Regions from separate parts of the Ectobacillus polymachus genome, predicted to be linked through region 1. Evidence: riboswitches for the same ligand, from Rfam matches in the RefSeq annotation. Region 1 holds a riboswitch; each other region holds the start of a gene.

Region 1 (5,273 bases):
TTAAAGGATCAGTTGGATTCGAAGGATATTTCACATTCACCTTCACACCTTCTTCCTTGAAGTACCCTTTATCAATGGCTGCATAAATAAAGCTATGAACAGCATTCGGATACCAATCTAGCATAATCGTAACTTCTTTCTCTTTCTTCGGTGCCCCACTCGAACACCCTACGAGTCCCACAAATACAACAGCAATCATGAAAACAAACATTAATCGTTTCAAGAATCTTTCCTCCAACCTACAAATTTCTTCTCAAGTAATGAAACAATACATACAAAAATAATAGCTAATAAAGATAAAATAAAAATTGGAGCAAATACACCTGCACCATCAAGCTGTGTCATCATACGTTTACTAAAATAGCCGAGGCCAGCCTGTGCACCTAACCATTCCCCCATCGCCGCTCCAATAATACTAAATGGAACAGCTATCTTTAAGGCTGAAAAAAAGTATGGCATAGCTGCCGGTAATTTCAATTTTAAAAAGATATCTACACGGGATGCCCCGAACGTTGTAAGTAATTCCTCCCATTCTCGCTTTGTAGAACGGAGTCCATCGAAGGTATTCACAGCAATCGGGAAAAAAGTGATAAGTACCGTTACCACTACCTTGCTCCAAATAGAATAGCCAAACCAGAGCACAAACAACGGAGCAAGCGCAGTGATAGGTATTGTTTGCGATGCCATTAGCAATGGATAAAAGGCCCGCTCTACAAAAGGGTGTAAGCTCATCGAAACAGCAAGACCAACTCCCAGTACAATCGATATGGCTAGACCAATTAGCACGACAGTTAACGTTGCAGTTAAATGAACCGTGAACAAAATAGAGCGAAGATCCCATATTTTCTGAAAAATAGAACTTGGCGATGGCAATATATACATGATATTAACCATTCTTGCTCCAATTTCCCAAACTACTAAAAATAGCGTCACAATTATGATAGAAGGCAAATAATAGTTTAACTTTTTCATTGTTTTACCTTCCCTTGCAACAGATCGAGTAATGCATCCTTCATTTGAACAATATCCATTCTGCTTAGATCATGTCTGCTTCGCTCTTTAGGTAAAGGTACGGTAAACTCCCGTATGGAGGAAATAGGCTTTTCCGTTACTGCAAATACACGTTGTGATAAAAACAAAGCTTCTTCTACATCGTGTGTAATGAATACAATCGTTTTGTTCCACTTTATCCATTGCTCGTATAGCCATTCTTGCATGCTTACTTTCGTAATCGCATCCAATGCGCTGAACGGCTCATCAAGCAGCAAAATGTCACTGCCTGTTAGAAATGTTCGCAGAAAGGATACACGTTGCCGCATACCTCCTGATAAATCCTTTGGATACTTCTGCTCGTATCCTTGTAAGCCAAACTTCTCTAAATATTCAAATGCTTTCACTTCTGCTTCCTTCTTTTTTATTCCTTGACACTCAATCGAGAGAGCGGCATTTTCTAAAATATTCCGCCATGGCAGCAATAAATCGGTCTGCGGCATATAACCAACGGTACGGCTTCCACGCTGTACCTTACTGTCTTGGATGATAATCTCTCCTTCAGTTGCCTCCTCTAGACCAGTTAATAACCGAAAAATAGTACTTTTTCCACATCCGCTTGGTCCAATAATGCTGATAAATTCACCTGCCTTTATATCCAAATCTACATGTTGCAGTATGTTCTGTTTTTCTCCCTCATACGCAAACGTTACATTATGAAATTGAATCATGCTCTTCAAATCCCTGCATCTCCTTGCGATATGCCATATCCCAACCAAATATTCAAAACGGCTATTCATAAAGTGAAACTTTCCAGAAGTAGGGATGATCAGCACTCCCTGAAATTTTACTTAAGCGCTTACCTATTTCCGCATAACCCCATATGTAAGAATACGGCTCTTATCGCATCCTGCTTTGCGAAATGAAAAAAACCGCTTTCTCAAATGGAAGCGGCTGCATAACAACAAATATCATTTGTCATTCTACGCCACTTCCCTTCGTTAGTATTACCTACATCAGGTTATAAGGGTTAAGGTCTTCGCCTCTCTCAGCTTCTTCGCACCCCTAGTGGATTCACAATATAAAAATTAAAAAGCCTATTTTCTAGATAGAAAAGTAGGCTTGTATAAGTCAGTCTGCTTTCCTACGCTAGAATTATCTAGATCAGGTAAAGGGTCAAGACTTACGGTCTCCTCTCAGCCGGTTACACCAGCTCCCCTAGCAATTTCATTAAATTGTGACCATATTGTAACACCATGTTGTCATTTCTGCAACTGCTTCACTATTTTTTGAAACATTATTTGAAAAACATTACACATATCGATGATAATCTTACAATTCACGATTAAACTATTTTATTGGTTAACAATTGTTAATTGTCAACCATGTTTTGTTACATTTTTTTGATATTTTTTTGTTTTTTATATAAACAATAACAGAAAAATAGTAAAAATAACAAAAACTATTATAATTACATTGAAAAATAATCCAATAAATATAATAATATATATGGATATATCTTTTTTATTAATTAAACTATGATATTTTCATATATAGTTTTTTAATTTGCTATTTTTCTAATAGGAGGAATAACTATGAAAGCTCGTACTTTTTTTGTTTCATCCGTTGCATTAGCTGCGTTACCTTTTGTTGCAGATTCCGTGCATGCTAGTGCAAATACTACAGGAACTGTGAATGCAACATATTTAAATGTACGAACCGGTCCTGGTACTTCTTATGACAGATTAGGGGCACTTCCAAACCAAACTAAGATTAGCATTATTGGGGAAAGCGGTAATTGGTACAAAATTTCATATAATAGTCGAGACGCATATGTTAGTAAAGATTTCGTAACCGTATCTTCTTCATCTTCTTCCAAGCAAAAAGTGACGGCTGATGCACTTCGTGTTCGCAGCGAGGCAAACACTAGCTCTTCTATTATAGGTATATTAAGTAGCGGGGAAGAGGTTACCGTAGAAGCAGAGAACAATGGTTGGTGTAAAATTACATACAACAATCAAACAGCTTATGTTAGCAAAGCTTATCTTACTCCATCTTCTAATTCTAATGGCTCTTCCTCTATTCAAGGAACTACTACCTACTATGTAAATGCAGATGCACTACGTTTTCGATCAGGTCCTGGATCGAACTATAGCATTATTAATGTTTTATCTAACGGGGAGAAAGTAGCAGTAACCGGACAGTCTGGAAATTGGTATAAAATTCAATACAATGGGTCTGAAGGATATGTTTCGAAAGATTATCTTTCTACATCAAAGCCTTCTTCATCCAATCCACCTAGCAATTCTCCTTCACAAAGCGCATCCATTTTTAAATGGCCAGCTTCTAGCGGTACCGTGACCAGTACATTTGGTCCTAGATGGGGAAGTTTTCACTACGGAGTTGATATTGCAGCACCTGGAAATGTTCAAATTCTTGCGGCTGCTTCTGGTAAAGTTTCTCGCTCTTACTATTCTTCTAGTTATGGAAATGTTGTATTTATTAAACATAATATTAATGGACAACAATATGAGACCGTATATGCTCACATGAAGAATCGTTACGTTAGTGAAGGAGATACTGTCAACCAAGGACAAGTTCTCGGATACATGGGAAGTACAGGCGAAGCTACTGGACAACATTTACACTTTGAGCTTCATAAAGGCGAATGGAATTATGCAAAATCTAATGCCCTTGATCCTCTCCAATATTTAAAAAAATAACGTCAGGTAATGTGGAGGAAGCTCGAATGAAAGATACACCTATATTTTTAGAATCGTTGTCATTAGTAGGACTGATTTGTTGTCTATTTATTTTTAATGCGAGTCTTGCTTTCTTAATTATTTTAGTTTTATTTGTGTTATGCGAAATTTTATTGGAATGGCTTCAAGTAAAACTTGCATCTTGGTTAGCCATTACATACAAGTTATCTTTTTTTATAGCAGTTAGCACCGTTGCTCTTATGGAAAATGGAATGCATTTGTCTTCCATGTTTGCAATCTTCTTTATTGCAGTACTTCTGATCATCCCGCATAATTCTACATTCTTGGCGACAAATAGGGAATATGAAAGTAAAAACTCATCCGTATACAGATGAGTTTTTACTTTACATGAAAATATGATAGATTAAAGGGCATTTCTTTGCTCAGGCGTACACCAATAGGTAAGGATTTCCTCAATTATACTTTTGCAATTATGGTAATAAAAAGTATTTAAAAAACCACCTTTCTCATCCATAACTTGTGAAAATACATATTCACGTAGAATTTCTTCTTTATATGAAACTCCTTTGCTTACATTCAGTACTTCTTGAAAATATTCAGTTTGTTTTCGAACATGAATCATTTGGAAAAATGGAATATAGGATAATAACATTCCTATAAATTCCTTATATTTATAATAAAAAGAATAATCAATATGAGTCATGATATCTTTCATGATTTCCATATAATCATCCATAATAAGTTGATAAGGCTCATAGAAAAATTCAGCTAACTGTGCAAGGATTGCATAATGACAATCTATAATCGTTTGGTTTTTTATGTATTTAATAAAATAATTCATGCATTTTTTATAGGTATCGACAAGATCCAATGTATATAAAGTAGCAATTTTAGAATTACAATACATCGCTAGCTCCATTACTATTTCTTCAAACTTGCTCTGTTCCATTTCTTTTGCTCTACGGCACACATATAGAAGCTTACATTCTATTATTTCCTTTTCTGATGCTAAGTAATCGTAGGAAGTTTTCCAACTCAAATCATATTTTATTTTTTCCCATATCAATTCATCTGATTTTTCTAATTGATGTGCTTTTTGCTTTACAATAATATAATTCCATGCAGCAGCCTTCGTAAAGTTATCCCAAGGATTCATGTCTAAAGAATTAAAGATAAATGAGATAATTTTTTGTTCCTTCAGTAGCTCATACGCTTTTCCATACCACCCTGTTTCCTGGCATAAACGAACAATTCGAAGTACGGTAGGCATTTCATCCTTATTGAATTTAGGTAAATGTATCATTTTTTTAAAAGCAAACTGTATAAAGGGAATAATTGTTTCTTTTTTATAAAATTCCTTTTCCTTCCAAGATAAAACTTGGCCATCCAATCTGCCCGTTTCAGTACGATTAGGAATAAGCAAATAAAGTAAATCTGAAAATGACGAAGGTGGTTCATAATTTTCTGTAACCAACAGCCAGTTAGGTTCATTTTCAACTATATTCATAGTGGCCCTCCTTAAATACTGCCCATATATTTCTTATACAATATGTATAAATT
Region 2 (5,273 bases), on a different contig from region 1:
ATGTATTTCCAACAGTAGATTGCCAATTATTGTACTTTAACGGGTGCTTTTGTTTAACAAAGGGTTGCATGGAATCAAGATAACAAAAAATACCATGCGGGGGTGCCACGAAATTTTGCGGTAATTCCCAAAAAGAGTGCGGTTTTTATCATGTTCAAACGAAATACAATGTGACAAAAGGATAGTCAATAACAAATAATCACATTTTGGTGTTAAAAAATTGAGGAGGGATATAAATTGAAAAGGTTAGTAGTACGTTTAGCTGTTTATGTATTGATTTTCGCCGTATTTGTGGGAGGGATCGGGTTGTATGGCTTTAAACGGCATCAAAAAGATTTCTACTTAAACGTCCGCCATGAGCCAGTTCCTTCACTACAAGGAGTGAAAGTCCCTCAGTATGACCCCAATAAACCAACTGTGGCAGTTGTGATGGCAGATTCAACAATACCAACTGAAGATTTCGATTTTCTCATTCCATACACACTGTTTTCTATGACGGATGCCTACAATGTATATGCTGTTGCACCGGACAATAACATCAAGTCGTTATCAGGAGGTTTGGATGTGGTTCCACATTACTCTTATAAAGAATTAGATGAATTATTAGGTAAAAGTCCTGAAATTGTCGTGGTCCCTCTCATGCCAGGCGTTGATGAAAAAAAATATCAACCAACTCGTAAATGGATTCAGAAGCACTCTAATGATAAAACCACTTTTTTAAGTATTTGTGGCGGTTCAGAGAATCTTGCTGATGCAGGCTTATTAGAAGGAAAATCAGCCGCCTCACACTGGCAAGCGATTCCAGTATTGAAAAAACAGTATCCTGACACACATTGGGTAGAAGACGTGAGGTATGTTCAAGAGGGTAATACGATAAGCACTGCTGGTCAAAGCGCAGGTATCGATGGTGTGCTGTATTTGATAGCACAACAGTTAGGAGAACCTATGGCAGTAAAAATTGCGAATGAAATCAATTATCCTTCTTATCACTTCGTTCAAAATCCAAGGGTGGACCACCCTTTTAACGTGGATTTAAAATTTGCAACATATTGGCTAAATCTTGGATTCCATTGGAATAAGAAACAGATGGGCGTCCTTCTATATAATGATATGGACGAATTATCCTTATCTTCTATTTTTGATTCTTATGGAGACACCGGAACGACACAGGTATTAACCATTTCAAATTCAGATGCTCCTATTGCAACTAAACATCATCTTAATATCGTGGCCCGACATCAAATATCGAATGCACCAAAATTAGATAAAATGATCATCCCCGGCGGCAATGCTAAATCAATCGCTAATGCAGATATAAAACTTTGGAGTGAAAAAGGTAATGCTAAAGAAACGCTTTTGATTCATAGTAATTCACCAAACAGATTTGTATTTGAAGCACCATTGGAAGACTTAGCTAAACAAGAAGACCTTTTGACTGCCAAACATGCGGTGAAAAGATTCGAATATCGTGCGAATGGTATCCATCTCGAGGGCAAACCATATCCTCTTGAAACTTACGGCAATGTACTTCTAACCGGTTTACTAGCTTTGTTGGTAGCTTTCTGTATTGACAGACGATTCATTATGAAGAAAACAATTTTCAAATCGTATAAATAAGTCAGTAATCACTACCGCCTTCGGGCGTTTTTTTATTCTCACCATTTCGATAACTATCATTATATTAAATTAACGAACCATGGAGACCCGACATTCCACCAACTCCGCTATCCTGCCCGTTTGAGGCGCTTACCTGGGAAGTTGTGAAAGTAAGCTGAACAGTCGAAGTCAGCAGAGGTCATAGTACCAATCTTAAAGCGAAAGATTGGGAAGGACTGAATCATGGAAGAGTGTGGAATAAAATCAGCGTTCATGACATTCGTTGAAGCAGACAATCCTATAAGAGGACGTACTCTAAGAAACACGTGGTGAATTCTACGAAAAGCTTGGAGAGGGCTGAGAATAGTTATGGCACAATGAATAGAAAAGCATAACGGACCACGAGATACAAAATCGTGGTCCGTTTGATTCCATGAAACCGCCGTATACGGATATTTAAAAAAGTTGAAAAATCATATTCTGGCAGCCAATGCCTTTTCTCCTGCTATAAAATACGTGTTTATAAGATATTTTTAATCAAACTTTATTTTAAACCTACAATTCTTGATGATTAAGAAAAAACAGTTTCAAAGACCCTTATAAAAATATTTCAAGGTTTTTTAAAATTTTGTGTTGCATCTTACTTTTTCTGTTATATAATAGAATTAACACAAACAGAACTGTATTAATACAATAAAGGGAGGAATTAAAAATGGCTAGAAAAGAACGTAAAAACATGATCGAGTTTATTGCAATGAATAAAGGTTTACACAAAGATACGTTAATATTCATGACAGATGCTGAGATTGAACATATTTATAATGTAACTTATTTTCATCTTCAAGAAATTGCAGAATAATTAAATACGAATACTAAGTAAAAAAGTTGCACCGTTTTACCCCTTGAACTGCTCCCTGTCAAGTAGACGGTGGAAATAATAAAAATACGTTAAGCGGCTTGAGTTCTGAATTCTAAAGGGCTCAGGCCGTTTAATCGTTTCTGGTAGCATAACCAAAATGATCTTTACAACCAATTTAAAAGTTGCGGTATTCTTTAGTAAGGTATAAGATTAAAGAACTAAAGTGAATAGACTACTAGGGGTGCCATTTATTTGGCTGAGAGAAAAACTCATTGTTTTTTAACCCTTTGAACCTGATCTGGAAATACCAGCGTAGGAAAGTAGTGGAAAAATTAAATTTTTCTCTACCTTTAAAGCCAGGTCCAATAGTGGATGTGGCTTTTTATTTTGGGGAAAAACGGAAGGGCTGGTTTATAGGATACGAAAAGAACAAAATCCGAGTTTGTGAAACTTAGGACAGCTGAAATGGTGACAACATCTGATACAACAAAAGGGGAAAAAAGAATGGAAACAGAAAGAATAAATAATTCATTAGAAGAGGGAATTGATACAAAATTACCGCCAGTTAAAGGGATTTTGTACGGCTTACAGCATGTGTTTGTTTCAAATGTGTGGCTCGACCCTATTTTTGTTGCAGCAATGATTGGGCTCCCTTTATCGTTATCTGCAAATATTGTGAATGCAATCTTTATCTCTGCAGGGCTGGTAACTCTTGTCCAGGCAACAAAGCTTGTTCGTTTACCGATTGTTCAAGGACCTTCTGCAGCATTCGACTCCATTATGATTTCTGCGGGGAAGGCGAACGGTCTTGCTGCAGCGAGTGGAGGTATTTTTCTTAGTGCTATTATCTTTTTTATCTTGTCTATTACTGGAGTAATTGGAAAATTAAAAGCCTTGTTTACACCGGTCATTTCGGGAACGGTTATTTTTATTGTAGGTATTTCCTTATCAAGCTTTACCTTGTTTGAATTTTTAGGCGGAACACCTGGTATGGCTACTTTTGCACAACCAACTACGTTACTTATGTCGATTCCAACCGCAGCGATTGTTGTCCTTTTATCCCTTTTTGGCAAAGGAACATTAAAATCATTCTCATTTCTGATTGCCTTAGTGGTCGGGGATATCATTGCCTTTTGTCTGGGAAAAACAAACTTTTCAGCTATCGCTGATAAAGCTTGGTTTGGGCTGCCACAGTTTCTTCCATATGGGCATTTAGCCTTTCATTGGAGTACCTTTATTACATTTTTCGTCGCCTATCTGGTTGCGGTTATTGAAGCGATGGGCGTTTATCAGGCTGCAGCCGAAATGCTGAAGATTGATCTTGATTCGAAAAGGATTAGGAATGGATTTGCCGGGGAGGCAGGCGGCTCGTTGCTATCCTCGCTGATTGGGGGATTTCCAACGACTGCCTTTGCCCAGAATGTTGGTCTTTTACGATTAACCGGTGTAGGCTCAAGACAGCCTGTCATGATTGCTGGTATCATCTTTTTGATTTTAGGTTTTGTGCCAAAGGCAGGGGCATTACTTGCTTTAACTCCTGACGCAGTGGTTGGGGGCATCTTTTTACCGGCTGCAGCCAGCTTGATCTTTACCGGTGTCTCTTTAATTGGAAAAATGGAAAAAACAGATACGAATTATATGATCACTGGTCTTTCTATTTTGCTGGCGGTTAGTCTACCAACCTATTTCAAGGATGTTACAGGAACAGTAGGAACATTTCTTTCCAATAGTATTTTAATTGCTGCGTTCTCATCAATTATCCTTCACGTCATGCTTATTAATATACCTCGTTTATTCAAAAAGGAGACAAGCAAATGAGAGAGGATTCGGTAAAAATTACGACTGAGATCATTGCGTTTATTGAACGATACAAAGAAGAAGATTCTTCTGATAAAGATTACAACGACATCGCTTTAAAGCTTTTTAAATTTCAATTTCAATATAATCAACCATATAAAAAATTTTGCCAGGCAAAACGAAAAACACCGTTAACGGTGAAACACTGGAGTCAAATTCCTCCGATCCCTATTCAAGGATTCAAGGAATTAACGTTATCGTGTGAGCCGGCAGATGAGGTCAAGGCTGTTTTTATGACAAGCGGGACAACCAATCCAAATTCTAAGGGGAAAAATTATCACCCGACATTTGAAGTCTGGGATCGGTCAATGAAATACCCTTTTAAGAAATTTGTGCTGCCGGATTGTGAAAAAATAACCACCTTTGTCTTGTCACCTGCAGAGGACCTGAACAAAAACTCATCCCTGTCACGCTATTTATCCAATGCTGTTACCTTCTTTGGTACAGAAAACAGCCGGTTTTTTTTCCATGAAAATGGCTTAGATATGAAAGGATTAACGGAAGCATTACGGGAATGTGAGGAGCGGAAGGAACCTGTTATGTTACTGGGGGCTACCTTTGCTTATGTTCATTTACTCGATTATTTAAAAGAAGCGAATCTTCAGTTTAAGCTGGGAAGCGGCAGCCTTATTTTTGATACCGGCGGCTTTAAAGGTCAATCGCGTGAAGTGGAAATGGAAAAATTATATGAAGATTTTGCGGAATTTTTTCAGGTTGGAAGAACCAAGTGCATCAATATGTACGGGATGACGGAGTTATGCTCGCAAATGTATGATCAAACCATTCTTTCATCCTATTTGGACGGAGAGGTTATTTTTGATAAAGCTGGCCCTGCCTGGGTTAAAACGCTTGTACTTGATACGAATACACTAGAACCGGTCAAAGATGGAGATGTTGGGGTCATTGCTCACTATGATCTGGCGAACTGGAATTCATCTCTAGCTATTTTAACAGAAGATAT
Region 3 (5,273 bases), on a different contig from region 1:
ATGGTGTAAAAATGCCTCAGCTTGGGTTTGGTGTTTGGAGAGTGGAAGACGGAGAACAAGTAAAGCATGCCGTAAAACATGCTATTGCTACTGGCTATCGTGCCATTGATACAGCAGCAGTTTATAAAAACGAACGCGGTGTTGGCGAAGCGATTCGAGAATCAAATGTTCCGCGTGAAGAACTATTTATTACAACAAAAGTGTGGAACAGTGACCAAGGCTATGAAAGTACGCTGCAGGCATTTGAAACAAGCTTAGAAAAACTTGGCTTAGATTATATTGATTTGTATTTAATTCATTGGCCAATGCCAGCTGAAAACAAATTTCTTGATACCTATCGTGCGTTAGAGACATTATACAAAGAAGGACGTGTGCGTGCTATTGGTGTATGCAACTTCCATATTCATCATCTTGAAGAATTGCTTGCAAATTGTAAGGTGAAGCCCGTATTAAATCAAATAGAATGTCATCCGTTTTTGACGCAAGAAAAATTACGAGTATACTGCACAGAGCATAATATGTTTGTAGAAGCATGGAGTCCCTTAATGCAAGGCGGCGAAGTGCTGCACAATGAAGTAATTACAAAGCTTGCTACTAAATATGAAAAAACACCGGCTCAAATAATTATTCGTTGGCATTTGCAAAATAATGTAATTGTCATTCCAAAATCTGTTACGCCATCTCGTATTGAGGAAAATTTCAATGTGTTTGATTTTACTATTCAATCGGAAGATATGAAGAAGATAGATGGTTTAAATCAAAATAAACGGAAAGGTCCAGATCCAGACGAATTTAATGTGAAATAAAGAGGTTTATTAACGCTAGGGAGGTGATGGGAATGGCTATGATGATATTGCCAAGCTCTGCAGCGTCTCATGCAAAGCCTAGTATTGGAAAGGCGATACTTTGCATGGGGTAGATGATTTATGAATCGCCCGGTAAGCGTATCTCATTTCAAATGTCATAGGCTTTGCACCTTATTTGAAATTTAATAAATAAGGGGCTGGCAGAAATGAAATATGTAAAGGCAACCACTGTTTTACCTGAAACATTAATTGCTGAAATACAAAAATATGTGCAGGGAGAAACAATATATATACCGAAACCAGAACGAACTCATCATAAATGGGGAACATGTTCTGGATCAAGAAAGATACTTGATGATAGAAACATCGCTATTAAGCAAGCTTTTAAAAATGGTAAGAATCTGAATCAATTAGCGGAGGGATATTTTCTTTCGGTAGAAACGATTAAAAAAATTGTTTATGCAAAGAAATAGAAACGGCGAAATTAGGCACCAATTATCGGTGCTTTTTTTTTATGTCATGTTTATTTTAGAATTGTTCTTGGCATTGAAGAGCATTTCTTACTCTTTTATAGTAAAAGGAGAATAAATAACGATCGGGGTGCTGAAATTGAAACCTTTTTTAAGAAGTGACCAGTTCAACTTTATTAAGTCACAAATACAAATAGTAATAAATGGATATGCAACTAGCAATGATCCTGCTGTTCTTTCCGCATTAACGGAACTTACCTCTGAGAAAGTATCACTAGTATGTAAAATGAACGAAGAGCAAAGACAGGTTATTGATAAAATTGCCATTGTTACAGATAGAGCAGCTGCTGATGAGTATTTATTACAAGTACAGCAATATGTAATTCCGTTCCCGAATATAACAGCACAAATGATAAAGAAAGTATTTCCAAAAGTAAAGAAGTTAAAAAGACCTGATTTTGAAAATGCTGATTTGAAAGAAATTTCATATGTCAGCTGGAATGATAAAGGATCGAATAAGAGATATATGATAACGAAATACGAGAATAAGTTGCTGGGATTACATGGTTCTTTTACAAGTATAAATAAGAAAGGAATCTGTGCTATATGTAATCATCATGAAGAACTAGGTATGTTTGTATCTAAGGTAAAAGGTTCAAGCATTGGTACATTTACAACAAAAGGAAATTATATATGCGTAGATAGTCAGAAGTGTAATAACAATCTTACTTCAATGAAGAAATTGCATGATTTTTTTGAAATACATGCTTAAGGAACGAAGTACGAATTTATTTTCTGTTAACGGCTGGAGGGTATACGTTTAGTGGTAGATTTTTGTTCATCCCTCCTTTTCATAATCTCCCCATTTGCAGGTGAACATCATTTCCAGTATAGGAGTTACTTACCTAGAATCTCTTCCTCACGATAGCTAATAATAAAAAGCGAAAAGAGTTCATAATGAAGGAGGATTTAGGTGAGAATTTTTTATTATGTTTCAAAAATTGCTGTTCTTTCCGTTCTTGTACTTGGGATAAGTGGTTGTGGATATAACACAAACAGAATGAACACTGCAAGTGACAATCGACAAAATCCGGTTACTACCAATCAGTCAGCACGTCCAGGAACACCAGGAACTATAGGAACACCAGGAACTACAGGAACACCAGGAACTACAGGTACTCCGACAGATAATGTACCAAAAAATGAGTACATGCGCTCTAACACAGGTAAAGGAAATATAACACCAACTCCCGTTGCATATTCTCCGCAATATACGACGAATACTGGTTTATGTCCATGCCAATACCAAGGAACTACTGCACCAAAACCAGCGGCGCCACCGGCACCTGCTAATGCGGCTGTTGATAGCGCGGAAGCCAAGGTTGTTCAATTAACAAATGATCAGCGACGTAAAAATGGTCTTCCTGATCTTCAAATTGATAATACATTAGCAAGTATGGCTCAAGAGAAATCAAATGACATGCTTAACAAAAATTACTTTTCTCACACAAGCCCTACGTATGGATCACCATTTGATATGATGAGAATATTTGGTATTACTTATTCTTATGCTGGTGAAAATATTGCCCAAGGACAAACTTCCCCAGAGGAAGTTGTACAAGCTTGGATGAACAGTGCGGGTCACCGTGCTAACATTTTAAATGCAAACTACACGAAAATTGGTGTAGGCCATACAACAACGAAGGATTATTGGTCACAAGAATTCATTGGTAAATAAACAAACAAGTAGGAGGATTAACCTCCTACTTGTTTTTAATGTTCTATTAAGCTGCTTATAGGTACACTTTGTTCCTGTTCTGGTTGATGCAGGGGATAAATTCTAGCCATGGAATTATCATTCACTTCTTGGATATAAATAGGAACGCCATTGTACGTAACATTTGCCATAATAGGTGAAGCAGCGATATCTTTTGCACGTTGTTGGTTCATACTTCATCTCCTCCTTATAAAAAAATCCTTTATAGTATTTGTGATGAAAACGGTACATATGCAAAAAAAATCAATTCATTTTATTTTTTCTAAACTTTATGATATATTTAACACGAAAACAAAATATGTAAAAACGTAAGCTCTACTAGGGGTGTCCATATGCTTGGACTGAGAAAAGAATGCACATAATTCTTTGACCCTTTGAACCTGATCTGGATCATACCAGCGTAGGGAAGTAGTACGAAGGCGTCTGTTATTTGTTTTTTAGTACGCTACTACTTTTTGACGATAAACCAGGTTCTGTGTAAACAGAACTTTTTTTATTGTCTTTCCTTCTCATTTATATAGGGATGGACCTATGCTGTAACTCCTAGGTTTCAATATCTATTTTTAAGGGGGAAGTTACATTGCAAAAGAAAACAGAGGTCAATATCGAGTTGAAATCCCAATTTATGGGGAGTAAAAAGGTGTATGTTGAGGGGTCAAGACCAGATATAAAGGTTCCCATGAGAGAAATCGAATTAAGTCGGACCGTTACTTCTTTTAGTGAAGAAGAAAATGCTCCTGTTCAAGTATATGACACGAGTGGTCCTTATACAGATACAGCATGTGTGATTGACATTAGAAACGGGCTGCCGAAATTACGTAAAGAATGGATTTTAGAACGTAATGATGTTGAGACATATCCAGGAAGAGATATCAAACCTGTAGATAATGGATTCACAGAAGGCGATATTCGTGCAAACCTTGAATGGTTCCCGAATCGAAATACAACACCGTTATGTGCAAAAGCAGGACAGAATGTGACGCAAATGCATTACGCTAAAAAAGGAATCATTACTCCGGAAATGGAGTATATAGCGATTCGTGAAAATATGGATCCGGAGTTTGTTCGCGATGAAGTAGCAAAGGGAAGAGCGATCATACCAGCAAATATTAACCATCCGGAAAGTGAACCAATGATTATTGGCCGTAATTTTTATGTAAAAATAAATGCAAACATTGGGAACTCTGCAGTCGGTTCTTCTATCGAGGAAGAAGTTGAAAAAATGACGTGGGCGACTCGTTGGGGCGCAGATACAATCATGGATTTATCAACAGGTAAAAATATTCATACAACGAGAGAATGGATTATTCGTAATGCTCCGGTTCCAGTCGGCACAGTACCTATTTATCAAGCGCTTGAAAAAGTGAACGGAATCGCAGAGGACTTAACATGGGAAGTGTACCGCGACACGTTAATTGAACAAGCTGAACAAGGCGTCGATTACTTTACGATTCATGCTGGGGTTTTATTACGCTATGTTCCATTAACAGCAAAACGTACAACGGGAATTGTATCCCGCGGTGGTTCGATTATGGCACAGTGGTGTTTAGCACACCATCAAGAAAGCTTCTTATACACACACTTTGAAGAAATATGTGAAATCTTAAAACAATACGATATTTCTGTTTCGCTTGGCGATGGATTACGACCTGGTTCTATTGCAGATGCAAATGATGAAGCTCAATTTGCTGAACTTGAAACATTAGGAGAATTAACGAAAATCGCATGGAAGCATGATGTGCAGGTAATGATTGAAGGCCCAGGTCATGTACCAATGCATAAGATTAAAGAAAATATGGATAAGCAGCTTGAAATTTGTCATGAAGCACCATTCTATACATTAGGCCCATTAACAACAGATATCGCTCCAGGATATGACCATATTACATCCGCTATTGGAGCTGCGATGATTGGTTGGTTTGGCACAGCTATGCTTTGTTATGTAACGCCAAAAGAGCATCTTGGATTACCAAATAAAGATGATGTTCGTGAAGGGGTTATTACTTATAAAATTGCTGCACATGCTGCTGATTTAGCGAAAGGACACCCTGGTGCAGAGGTTAGAGATAATGCTTTATCGAAAGCGCGTTTTGAATTCCGTTGGAACGATCAATTTAACTTATCACTTGATCCAGAACGTGCAAGAGAATACCATGATGAAACACTTCCAGCTGAAGGGGCAAAAACAGCTCATTTTTGTTCCATGTGCGGACCAAAGTT
Region 4 (5,273 bases), on a different contig from region 1:
TATATTTGATAGAATAAAAGTTGAAATACAGAATATGGAGTAACGCATAAATACTTTGTGAAAGGAGAATTCTATTTGTTTATTAATAGGATGAATTCCGATAATAACGTAATTATTCAACAAAGTATTTTAGACATGCTGAGGGATGGAGTGTTCTGCCTTAATAATAAAGGGAATTTATCGTTTATGAATAGGGAGGCAGAACGTCTTCTGCAGGTCAAGAAGGAGGAGATAATAGGGAAAAATATTTTAAAGATAAATAAGGATGCAAAACGTATATTTTTAAAGTATAGAAATGCTTTTGTTCATCAAACGTATTTTGAGTTTGAAGAATATTATCCACCTCTACATTGTTGGTTTAAAATAAAAGCCTACGAAGTCCAAGACTACTACGTTATACAATTTCAAGACATCACAATGAACAAAAAGTTGATTCAAGAAACACTTTACTATCATAACTCGCTTTTTGATTATCATCCTGATATTGTTTTTTTAATGAGCTTAGAGGGAACGATACTCGCAGTAAATCAAAAGTTCGTTGAATTAACTGGATATTCATCTGATGAAATGATTATGAATTCCTTCTTTATGATTTGTCATGATGAGGAAGCCATTCAATCTGTGGAAAAGGCATCTTTAGGGGAAAGACTTAACGTAGAAGTTAGGATTCAGAACAAAGATAATAAAATGCTTGATGTGGATTTGTTACTAAATCCTGTTATTGCAAATCAAGAAATCATCGGTATTTATGGCATTGCAAAGGATATTTCGGAGGCGAAATTTTCGAAAACGGAAATTGCTCGGCTAAATGATTTAAACGAATTAATCCTAAACTCTGTGGCAGAAGGAATATATGGGATTGATTTGAAAGGAAATATAATATTCTGGAATCAATCAGCACAGCGAATGACGGGCTTCGTGAAGGAAGAATTTCGTACTTACTCTCTTCATTCTGGTATCAATCAAACGGGCTATCCGTTAGCAAGTTGCAATTACGAGATTCAGGTGGTAGAGGATACTTTTTGGAGAAAAGATGGTAGCACCTTTCCGGTAGAGTATACAGCTACTCCGATTTGTGAACAAGGAAAAATCGTTGGAACGGTCATTACATTTCGCGATGTAAGTGAACGAAAACGAACGGAAGATATGCTAAGGCAATCAGAGAAATTATCTGCTGTTGGGCAGCTCGCCGCAGGAATCGCTCATGAAATTCGTAATCCACTCACATCTTTAAAAGGATTTCTACAACTTATGAGAGTGAATAACAGTCATAAGGAAGTATACTATGAAATTATGGACTCTGAATTTAATCGTATTGAAACGATATTAAGCGAGCTACTAATGGTCGCAAAACCGCAAGCTTCTACCTTTACTGTATGTTCCATTAATCAAATTATTCATGAAGTGACGACTCTTTTAGAAGCGCAAGCGGTATTGAAAGGTGTTCAAATTGTAAGTGAAGCGGAAGAAACTATTTTTGTATACTGCAATAGCAGTCAACTAAAGCAGGTTTTTATTAATTTAATTAAAAATGCAATTGAAGCAATGGATAAAGGCGGAATAATCTCTACAAACGTAAAAAAACAACAAGAATACGCCACCATACGCATATGCGACCAAGGAAAAGGAATCCCGAAAGAAAAACTAGATCAATTAGGCCGCCCTTTTTATTCAACAAAGGAAAAAGGAACTGGGCTCGGTCTCATGGTTACATACCAAATTATTGAGAATCATCAAGGGAAGATTGAAGTGCAAAGTGAAAAGGATATAGGCACGTGCTTTACGATTTCCCTTCCAATTGGAAGGGAAATCATAAGTGATAAATAATGATTCTGTTTAGGGGAATTAGGCCAATTATAGCTTTATGAGGAGAAATGTTTTCTTTCTTCTTTAAAGTGATAAGTGGCTTTTTTGTTGACTTTTTACTAGCATATAAACTGTTCTAAAGTGGTAAAAGCCTATATATGAAATTTCATGAATTGGTTTTTTGGGTAACACCGTGTTACAATATGAATAATAGATGAATAGATACAGGGAGCCGTAACGGCTGAGAGGATGTGAAATCACATCGACCGTAGACCTGATCTGGGTAATGCCAGCGTAGGAAAGTGTATCAGAGAATCGTAGTAACATTCTATGAATCTGTAAAAATAGGCTTTCTGCATTGGCAGGAAAGCCTTTTCATCTTTTAGGAGGGTGTTTGTATGTCTAAACAAGTTACAATTTCATTTTCTGTCGTTCCACAGGCGAAAACAGGCAATTTGTATGCGCTTGTTGATAAAGCAATTGAAGTGGTAGAGAAGTCTGGGGTTCGATATGAAGTAGGGGCGATGGAAACAACGCTTGAAGGGGATCTTGATGAATTGCTGGAGATTATTAAGAACGCACAACAAGCTTGTATTGATGCTGGGGCAGTTGAGACAATTACATCTATAAAAATCCATTATCGTCCAAGTACGGGTGTAACAATTGATGAAAAAATTGCAAAGTATCGTGAAAACTATGAAGCGAAAGAAATCAAATAGTATTATTACGATACTTTGGCTTCTTTTCTTGCTCATCCTATGGGAGGCTATTGTATCAATTTTTCATATTGAAACGTGGATTCTGCCGAAGCCTTCGTCCATTGTCCAAGAGCTGGTCGGGATGAAAGAACTTCTTTTTGTGAATACGCTTGTAACGCTAGATGAGGTTTTAATAGGTCTTGTCATTGCTGTTTGTTTTGGTACGTTGCTTGCAGTTGTGATGGATATGGTACCGCTATTTCGCGTGCTTATAAACCCATTATTAGTTATTTCGCAAACGGTTCCGATTGTAGCGATTGCACCCTTGTTTATTATTTGGTTTGGGTATGGGATGCTGCCCAAGGTTCTTGTCGTTGTATTAATTTGCTTCTTTCCAATTACATTAAGCATACTTGAAGGATTTCAAACTGTTGATCAAGCTATGCTTAATTTGATGAAGACGATGCGAGCTTCGACATGGCAAATTTACGAAAAAATTAAGTTTCCAGCAGTGCTACCGTATTTTTTCTCTGGTTTAAAAATCGCCGTCACATATAGTGTGATGGGGGCTATTATTGGAGAATGGCTTGGTGCGAGTGAAGGCCTTGGTGTTATGCTTACCCGTGCAACGAAGTCATTCTTAACCTCACGTGTGTTTGGTATTGCAGCTGTTATTGTCGGCATTACATTATTACTTTATTTTGCCGTAGAATTACTCGCAAGGATTGCTGCACCTTGGATATATAGAAAGGAAGACAACAAGTGAAAAAAGGTATCTTATTAACGATTATTACTGTATTTTTATTGTCAATTGTTGGATGTCAATCTGCTCCAACGAAACAGACTGCAAAGGATTTGAAGAAGGTTACGGTTGTACTAGATTGGTTTCCTAATACAAATCATACTGGACTCTATGTAGCTAAAACAAAGGAATATTATAAAAATCAAGGGTTAGATGTAAATATTATTCAACCAGGAGATAACGTTACAGTTGAACAAATGATTGCTTCTGGTAAGGCTGACTTTGGTATTAGCTATCAAGAAAATGTTACTTCCGCACGTGCAGAAGATGTACCAGTGGTTTCGATTGCAACGATTATGCAGCATAACACTTCTGCCTTTGCATCCTTAAAGAAAGATAATATTACATCTCCGAAGGACTTTGAAGGAAAACGCTATGGCGGTTGGGGCTCTCCTGCTGAAGAAGCAGCGATTGCAAGTATTATGAAGCAAGATAACGCTGATTTTAATAAAGTTAATAAAATTGTATTGGGTCAAACGGATTTTCTAAAGTCAATTGGACATGATGCAGATTTCGAATGGATTTATTACGGCTGGGATGGCATTGAAGCAAAACGTACAGGTGTTGATTTGAACACCATTATGGTAAAGGATTTGAACCCAGCATTGGATTACTATAGTCCTGTTATTATAACGAGTGAAAAGAATACGAAGGAAAATAAAGATCTTGTTACGAAATTTATGGCCGCAACTGCCCAAGGTTATGATTTCGCAATTAAAAATCCTTCAGAAGCCGCTGATATTTTAATTCAAAATGTGCCGGATATTAACAAGGACCTTGTTAAAGAAAGTCAAAAATGGGTTAGTACGAAATATCAAGATGATAGTGCACAGTGGGGGGTACAGAAGGAAAGCGTTTGGACGAATTATATGAATTTTCTATATGACAATAAGGTCATTAACAAGAAAATTGATGTAAATGCTGCATTTACAAACGAATTTCTTCCGAAAGCAAAATGAGTGGATTACAACTAACAGGCATAACGAAATCGTTTCAAGGAATGCCAGTCTTACAAGACATTCAGGCCCAGGTTAATGAAGGAGAGTTTGTCTCCTTTGTGGGTCCGAGCGGCTGTGGAAAAAGCACCTTGCTGAATATTATTGCCGGACTTGAAGGTAGCGATGGGGACGTATTGTTTGGCGATCAGTCCATTGAAAGTCAAGATCTGATCAGCTATATGCCGCAGCAAGATTTGCTGCTTCCATGGCGAACGATATTGCAAAATATTGTACTTCCTTTAGAAATTAACAAAGTAGAAAAAAAGAGACGAATGGTTGAAGGAATGAAGGTCCTTGAGCAGTTTGGACTTGCTGAATACGCCAATCATTATCCAGAGGCTTTGTCAGGCGGAATGCGGCAGCGCATTAGTTTTTTAAGGACGTATTTATGTAAAAAGCCGATTATGCTGCTTGATGAGCCATTTGGTAAGCTAGATGCTTTTACAAAAATGGATGTACATCGCTGGCTGCTGCAATCCTGGCAAAAAGGAAAGCAAACGATTGTCATGGTGACGCATGACTTAGAAGAAGCAGTGCTTTTGTCTGATCGTATTTTTATTCTATCTCAAAAACCTTCAATGATTATTGATGAAGTACGCGTTCGCCTTCCGCGTCCGCGTACGATGGAAATGATTACATCAAATGTGTTGAAGGAAGATAAAGATCGTATTTTGCGTATCTTGTCACCTTTTATGGCAGGATAGAATAAAGATTCCAGTAAGTATATTCAAAAACCCACAAAGTCCGTTATACGATTTTGTGGGTTTTGTTATATAGAAGACATATGTGATTACCTCTAATAAGAGATAGAAAGATTTTCACTTCTTGTCCATCAAAGAATCATACGGTTTGTATTTTCATCAAATTTGTTGTCCCTACTTTTTGAACAGGAACTCCAGCTGTAATGATAATCGTGTCATTCGGCGAGACGAGAGATGCTGTTTTGGCTGTTTCTACTGCATGCTGTAT

Evidence for each region. Region 1 has a riboswitch for thiamine pyrophosphate ahead of ACM5BR_RS14060 (ABC transporter ATP-binding protein). Riboswitches for the same ligand answer to the same signal wherever they lie in the genome.
Region 2: it holds a riboswitch for thiamine pyrophosphate, as region 1 does, so the genes downstream of both, ACM5BR_RS04485 (solute carrier family 23 protein) here and ACM5BR_RS14060 (ABC transporter ATP-binding protein) in region 1, are expected to answer to the same signal.
Region 3: it holds a riboswitch for thiamine pyrophosphate, as region 1 does, so the genes downstream of both, thiC (phosphomethylpyrimidine synthase ThiC) here and ACM5BR_RS14060 (ABC transporter ATP-binding protein) in region 1, are expected to answer to the same signal.
Region 4: it holds a riboswitch for thiamine pyrophosphate, as region 1 does, so the genes downstream of both, ACM5BR_RS16025 (MTH1187 family thiamine-binding protein) here and ACM5BR_RS14060 (ABC transporter ATP-binding protein) in region 1, are expected to answer to the same signal.

Annotation. Positions count from the first base shown of each region.
Region 1 is NZ_JBLREB010000003.1:1,710-6,982, reverse strand. It holds gene ACM5BR_RS14070 (ABC transporter substrate-binding protein) at 1-211, opposite strand, end outside; gene ACM5BR_RS14065 (ABC transporter permease) at 220-972, opposite strand; gene ACM5BR_RS14060 (ABC transporter ATP-binding protein) at 969-1,721, opposite strand; TPP riboswitch at 1,967-2,067, opposite strand; TPP riboswitch at 2,115-2,220, opposite strand; gene ACM5BR_RS14055 (SH3 domain-containing protein) at 2,586-3,713, shown strand; gene ACM5BR_RS14050 (hypothetical protein) at 3,740-4,087, shown strand; gene ACM5BR_RS14045 (DUF3965 domain-containing protein) at 4,117-5,220, opposite strand.
Region 2 is NZ_JBLREB010000001.1:868,794-874,066, forward strand. It holds gene ACM5BR_RS04475 (DJ-1/PfpI family protein) at 238-1,617, shown strand; gene ACM5BR_RS04480 (BH0509 family protein) at 2,309-2,455, shown strand; TPP riboswitch at 2,683-2,791, shown strand; gene ACM5BR_RS04485 (solute carrier family 23 protein) at 2,960-4,273, shown strand; gene ACM5BR_RS04490 (LuxE/PaaK family acyltransferase) at 4,270-5,273, shown strand, end outside.
Region 3 is NZ_JBLREB010000002.1:83,269-88,541, forward strand. It holds gene ACM5BR_RS11030 (aldo/keto reductase) at 12-806, shown strand; gene ACM5BR_RS11035 (CD3324 family protein) at 1,013-1,279, shown strand; gene ACM5BR_RS11040 (FusB/FusC family EF-G-binding protein) at 1,416-2,048, shown strand; gene ACM5BR_RS11045 (CAP domain-containing protein) at 2,250-3,014, shown strand; gene ACM5BR_RS11050 (H-type small acid-soluble spore protein) at 3,050-3,226, opposite strand; TPP riboswitch at 3,364-3,477, shown strand; gene thiC (phosphomethylpyrimidine synthase ThiC) at 3,679-5,273, shown strand, end outside.
Region 4 is NZ_JBLREB010000004.1:191,217-196,489, forward strand. It holds gene ACM5BR_RS16020 (PAS domain S-box protein) at 76-1,827, shown strand; TPP riboswitch at 2,024-2,124, shown strand; gene ACM5BR_RS16025 (MTH1187 family thiamine-binding protein) at 2,205-2,525, shown strand; gene ACM5BR_RS16030 (ABC transporter permease) at 2,473-3,270, shown strand; gene ACM5BR_RS16035 (ABC transporter substrate-binding protein) at 3,309-4,265, shown strand; gene ACM5BR_RS16040 (ABC transporter ATP-binding protein) at 4,262-5,008, shown strand; partial or broken gene pyk (pyruvate kinase) at 5,148-5,273, opposite strand, start outside.